Regions from separate parts of the Escherichia marmotae genome, predicted to be linked through region 1. Evidence: predicted binding sites of a transcription regulator. Region 1 holds the regulator's gene; each other region holds the start of a gene.
The links. Region 1 encodes LexA, which represses DNA repair genes until DNA is damaged. Its sites were predicted from a motif close to TNCTGTATGTACATACAGNA; they were not measured.
Positions count from the first base shown of each region.

Region 2: a site for LexA is predicted at 1,377-1,396, ahead of metR (HTH-type transcriptional regulator MetR). Genes of this name have one in related genera too.
Region 3: a site for LexA is predicted at 1,342-1,361, ahead of sbmC (DNA gyrase inhibitor SbmC). Genes of this name have one in related genera too.

Region 1 covers NZ_CP025979.1:3,612,956-3,615,153, reverse strand. The annotation lists gene dinF (MATE family efflux transporter DinF) at 1-1,007, opposite strand, end outside; gene lexA (transcriptional repressor LexA) at 1,080-1,688, opposite strand; gene dgkA (diacylglycerol kinase) at 1,798-2,166, opposite strand.
Region 2 covers NZ_CP025979.1:3,175,828-3,178,025, forward strand. The annotation lists gene metE (5-methyltetrahydropteroyltriglutamate--homocysteine S-methyltransferase) at 1-1,310, opposite strand, end outside; gene metR (HTH-type transcriptional regulator MetR) at 1,428-2,198, shown strand, end outside.
Region 3 covers NZ_CP025979.1:389,827-392,024, reverse strand. The annotation lists gene C1192_RS01850 (FUSC family protein) at 1-645, opposite strand, end outside; gene sbmC (DNA gyrase inhibitor SbmC) at 854-1,327, opposite strand; gene dacD (serine-type D-Ala-D-Ala carboxypeptidase DacD) at 1,446-2,198, opposite strand, start outside.

The DNA.
Region 1 (2,198 bases):
ATGTGTTCCCCTGCCAGCAGATAAACTACAGAAAACAACAGTGCCACGACACCTGACTGGCGGCACGCTGCGCGCCAGATATCCAGCAATTGACTACCGTCACGCGCGCCATACGCCTGACCAGAATGCGCTTCAACGGCGTAGGCAAAGCCATCCAACGCATAGGCGGTGAAGGTGAGTAACGTCATCAGAACCGCGTTAACAGCGATAATATCGCTCCCCAGCCGCGCGCCAATAACCGTTATTGCGCCAAAGCAGAGTTGCAACAGCAATGAGCGAAGCATGATGTCGCGGTTAAGCGCCAGTAAGCGACGGAAGTTTCCTCGCCAGGCTGTTTTCAGCATTTCGCCGGAGATACCGCGCAGTTTGAGGATTTTACGTACCATGAGCAGACCAATCAGCAACGTCGCATATTCTGCAACAACCGTCGCCAGCGCTGCGCCCTGCACGTTCATATGCAGTCCCATCACCAGCCAGATATCCAGCACAATGTTGAGGATATTGCCAACCACTAACAAAATCACTGGCGCACGGGCATATTGCACACCGAGCAACCAGCCAAGCAGCACCAGATTCGCCAGCGACGCCGGGGCGCTTAGCCAACGGATTTCAAGAAAGCGCCGCGCCTGTTCCAGCACTGCTTCGCTACCACCAACAATATGCAGCGCCAGATCGATAATCGGCGTACGCAGTAGAGCAATCAACGCCCCAGCCCCCAACGCCAACAGCAACGGCTGCACCAGCGCCCGCGCTAATGCCTGAGGATTTTGAGCACCAAAAGCCTGTGCAGTAAGCCCGGTAGTACTCATACGCAAAAACAGCAACAGCATAAAGAGAAAGCTGGTCGCCGTTGCACCAACCGCCACGCCGCCCAGATAAACCGGACTATCAAGATGACCAATAACCGCCGTATCAACCAACCCCAGCAAAGGAACGGTAATATTGGAGAAGATCATGGGTAAGGCGAGATGCCAGAGCGCTTTATCAGATGAAGTGAGGAATGCCATGCCGACAAGCCTGATGAAGAGAGATGAAAAACAAACCGCGACGCCAGGCGGCATCGCGGTATCAGAGATATATTACAGCCAGTCGCCGTTGCGAATAACCCCAACTGCCAGCCCTTCAATAGTGAAGCTCTGCTGACGAAGGTCAACGACAATCGGTTTAAACTCACTGTTTTCTGGCAGCAGTTCGACTTTATTACCCTGCTTTTTCAGACGTTTAACGGTAACTTCGTCATCAATACGCGCGACAACGACCTGACCATTACGTACATCCTGGGTTTTATGCACTGCCAGCAGATCGCCATCCATAATGCCGATATCTTTCATCGACATCCCGCTGACGCGCAGCAGGAAATCGGCATTCGGTTTGAACAGGGAAGGATCGACCTGATAATGACCTTCAATATGCTGTTGCGCCAGAAGCGGTTCACCAGCAGCCACACGGCCTACCAGCGGCAGCCCTTCTTCCTCTTCATGCAACAGACGGATCCCGCGCGATGCGCCGGAAACAATTTCAATAACGCCTTTGCGTGCCAGCGCCTTCAGATGTTCTTCAGCCGCATTTGGGGAACGGAACCCCAAACGCTGCGCGATTTCCGCACGCGTCGGCGGCATACCTGTCTGGCTGATGTGATCACGAATGAGATCAAACACCTCTTGCTGCCTGGCCGTTAACGCTTTCATTCCGCCCCCTGGGTGTATATACAGTTATGCTGTGAGTATATACAGCAAAAGGTGATTTTGGAACCATAAACTGCACAATAAACCAGAGATTTATCGAATTCTGGAAGGGTTATCCAAAATGCGACCATAACAGGATGCACCAGGTAATCACTGCGACGATAATCGCGATCAACACCGCCGCGGACCCCATATCTTTCGCTCGCCCGGAAAGCTCATGGTATTCGGAGCCAATACGGTCAACTACGGCCTCGATGGCGCTATTGAGAATTTCTACGATCATGACCAACATGACGGAGCTAATAAGCAGTACGCGGGTTATCGCGTCCACATCCAGCCAGCAGGCGATGATCACCGCCAACAATACCGCAACGCCTTCCTGACGGAATGCCGCTTCGTTGATCCATGCTGCGCGTAACCCTTTCCAGGAATAGCCAGCAGCTTTGATAATTCGAGTGAATCCAGTGGTATTATTGGCCATTGAAAGAACCTTTTTACATTATGAGCGTCAAT
Region 2 (2,198 bases), 440 kb from region 1:
GTTTGCGGGAAGGAACCAATCGTGGTGGTCGGCCATGCGGGCAGTTTAAAACGCGCACGCTGGGCTTCAGCACGCACTTCATAGACATTCGCACGCTGACTGTCCTGGGCGGTAATGGCTGCCAGACGTTTTTCTACCGCCGGATTATGTACGCGGGTTGAGTGACGGCGCGCCTGAATCGGTGCGCTCCACTCTGCCAGAGCTGCCGTGTCACCACTGTTCAACGCATCGCGTAGCAGTGCCAGTTCATGACATTTTTGCAGGGCGAAGGCAAACCAGCTTTTCACTTCTGCATCAAGGCGCGTTTCCACGCTCAGGTCGATAGGGCTATGAAGCAGTGAGCAGGAAGATGCCACCCATAAATCACGTTTACCGACAATGTCCTTAATTTGCGCATATTTCTCGGTGAGATCGGCGCGCCAGACGTTACGACCATTGACCAGTCCGGCAGACAGCAGCCAGTCAGAAGGCAGGCGCTTGTGTAGTTCTGCTACATCATCTTTGCCATGTACGAGGTCGACATGCAGACCCTGAACAGGCAGCGCAGTAATCGTGTCGAGGTTCGGTGTTACGCCTTCAAAATAGGTGGTCAACAGCAGTTTCACCTGCCCCTGCAGTGCATCGTAAGCAGGTTTATACGCGTCCAGCCACGCCTGCGGCAGTTCCAGTACCAGCGCCGGTTCGTCGATCTGTACCCACTCAATGCCACGTTTTGCCAGTTCCGCCAGAACTTGCTGATAAACCGGCAGAATGTCATTCAGCAGACTCAGGCGATCAAACTGTTCACCTTTCACTTTGCCCAGCCACAGGTAGGTGACCGGTCCCAGTAGCACAGGCTTCACCTTGTGGCCCCGCGCCTGCGCCTCATCCACTTCATCCAGCAACTGCGTCCAGGTCAGTTTGAATTGCTGCCCTTTAACGAACTCCGGCACCATGTAGTGATAGTTGGTGTTAAACCATTTGGTCATTTCCGCCGCCGCCGCAGGTTCGCCAGTTGGCGCACGTCCACGACCAATACGGAAAAGGGTGTCGATATCTACAGAACCATCTTTGTTCTGATGACGCGCCGGAACGTTACCCAGCAACAGGCTGGTGGTCAGAACATGATCGTACCAGGCAAAGTCGCCCACCGGCAGCAAGTCGATACCGGCCTGCTTTTGTTGATCCCAGTGACGGGCACGCAATTCACGCCCCACCGCCAGTAATTCTTCACGCGTGGAGTTCCCCGCCCAATAACTTTCTTGTGCTTTTTTCAGCTCGCGACGCAGGCCAACGCGAGGAAAACCGAGGGTGTGATTAAGAATTGTCATTATATGCCCCTTATGGAATTTTTAGTATTTAGACGTCCAGATGTTTACACATCCATAATTGGCGGTTACTGTATATTCCTCAAGCGCAAATTATTCATGCCGAAGTGAAGGACTTTCATGATCGAAGTAAAACACCTGAAAACGCTACAAGCGTTGCGGAACTGCGGCTCGCTCGCAGCCGCTGCGGCGACGTTGCATCAGACGCAATCCGCCCTGTCTCACCAGTTTAGCGATCTGGAACAACGTCTTGGCTTCCGGCTATTTGTGCGTAAAAGCCAGCCGCTACGCTTTACGCCGCAGGGAGAAATCCTGTTACAACTGGCAAACCAGGTACTGCCGCAAATCAGTCAGGCACTGCAAGCCTGCAATGAACCGCAGCAGACTCGCCTGCGTATCGCCATCGAATGTCATAGCTGTATTCAGTGGCTGACGCCCGCGTTAGAAAACTTTCATAAGAACTGGCCGCAGGTCGAGACGGATTTTAAATCGGGCGTAACCTTTGACCCGCAGCCCGCGTTGCAACAGGGCGAGCTGGATCTGGTGATGACATCCGATATTCTGCCGCGCAGTGGCCTGCATTACTCGCCAATGTTCGATTATGAAGTGCGTCTGGTGTTAGCACCTGACCATCCACTGGCTGCGAAAACGCGGATCACGCCGGAAGATCTCGCCAGCGAGACGCTGTTAATTTATCCGGTGCAGCGTAGCCGACTGGATGTCTGGCGGCATTTTCTTCAGCCCGCAGGCGTCAGTCCGTCACTGAAAAGCGTCGATAACACCTTATTGTTGATTCAGATGGTTGCCGCGCGGATGGGTATTGCCGCCCTGCCGCATTGGGTGGTGGAGAGCTTTGAACGCCAGGGTTTGGTAGTGACTAAAACCCTTGGC
Region 3 (2,198 bases), 1.4 Mb from region 1:
CCCACGCATTTTCACGGCATCGGTCAGGAGTTTTTGCAGATGTTTTTCCAGACGTGGACGTTCGAGTAAGTTCGGTGAGAACGCTGACTGATAGACGCGATTATATTCAGTGAGACTTTTCGCCAGTTGAATGCGCCAGTGGATAAAAGCACGTTGCGGCCAGATGCCGGTAAACAACATTGCCAGTAAAGAGCCGAAGATCACATCGCCGCTTCGCCATAATGCAGTATCAATTTCACCGGTTGGCGAGCCAACAACAATTGCCAGCGTCACACCAATCAATAAACCTTGATATGGCTTCTTACCCAGCGCCAGCCAACCGCAAAGGAACATGGCTGCAGCACACCAGACTAACATCAACGGTAAAGAGATTAACTCCAGTTGCAGAGCGATAAGACCTAATATCGAACCCAACACAGTACCGCCAATACGTTCAAAGGCGCGAGGGACAACGTTGCCCCAGAACGAAATTGGCCCCATGATCACCACCATAGTGACCAGCGGCCAGGTGCTTTCCGGGATGGTAAACAAGCGAATGATGAGAAAGGTGAGCAAGAACGCCAGCGCAACTCGCGTACCATGCACAATGCGGTAATGGCGGTACACTCGAATTTCAAACGGGCTTAAGGACTTATCGGCACGCACGCGGGCACTCCGTGGAATAAGAGAAAAAACGGTCATAATGCAATCTGGCAGTCCGGGAACGATAACGCTATGTAACAAATCTGTCCGGCAAACCGGGAATAGCAGACGTTCCCGGTTTGGTTGTCAGAAAACTGCAGACGAATCTTACTCTTTTACATAACGAAAAACAGCGTAGCAATCGGGTTATCCTCTGATCCAGTGCCACTTATCAGCGCTGTTTAGGCTGCACCGCAACATACATTTCGATATCCCAATACCCCTCTTCCGCACCATTGTTCAGATAAACCTCAAAGCAGGGCTTTGGCAACATTTCGTAAGCGCTGTCCTGCAAGAGAGTATTAAAGAACTGATACCAGGGTTTAGCAAAGTCATCACCCACTACGCGTGCAACCGCCACCGCATACTGACCTCCAGAAATTTCCGTCAGGATGACGCCCTCACTGTTTTCGGGGAGAGTGAAGTCATCTGCCACCGAGACGACGGTGTCACAACGTAACTTTTCGGCGGGTGTTTCGTCTGGATTATCGTAATAGACCGCTACCCACTCCTTTGGCACGATATTTTTGTCGTCTACCCACATCATCAACTGCTCAAAACCTTGCTTTACCGTCTGTTCCCACGGGCCAACGAGATGGAAACCTGCAACGGTACGTTTATCTTCCTGTTTAATCTCGTAGTTCATGATGCCTCCATTAATACTGGTTTTATGTACAGTACATTTGCAATATAAAAACCACAAGGAATGAGTGTTGATTATGCGAGCAGACTCGCACTCCTGCCAGTCTGCTGCAAAAGAAAGGTCAGGCCTTATGGTGGAAATAATCGCTCAACCGGGAAAACATGCCGCCTTCACTGACGGATTCCAGGGTGACCAGCGGCCAGTGCGCCACCTGTTTATCCCGATCGTAAAGTTCAATTTCCCCAACCTGCTGATGGGCATTAATTGGCGCGGTCAGTTCTTTATCATTAAGGGTGTATTTTGCTTTGATATTCGGAATCTCCGCTTTTGGCAGCACCATCCAGAACTCTTGTTCGGTTCCAAGCGCAATCTTTTCTTTATCGCCATACCAGATGCGTTCTGTGCCAATCTTTTTCCCACGATGTAAAATTTGCACCGTAGTAAAGTTCTGTTGTCCCCAACGCAGTAGCTTTCTCGCCTCTTCTTCACGACCTTTTGCGCTTTCAGCCCCCATCACCACCGCAATGAGTCGACGCTGACCATCCACAGCCGAAGCAATGAGATTAAACCCGGCCCCGGAAGTATGTCCGGTTTTCAGGCCATCGACATTCATGGTTTTATCCCATAATAAGCCGTTACGGTTTTGCTGGGTGATGCCGTTCCAGGTGAGGCTTTTCTCACTGTACATATGATAAAACTCAGGTTCACCATGAATGATGGCGCGCGAAAGTACGGCTAAATCGTAGGCTGAACTATGCTGACCCGGCGCATCCAGACCATGTACCGTTTCAAAATGCGTATCCTTTAGATGCAACTTCTCGGCGTAATTGTTCATCATTTCAACAAACTGCCGTTGCCCACCAGCAATATAATC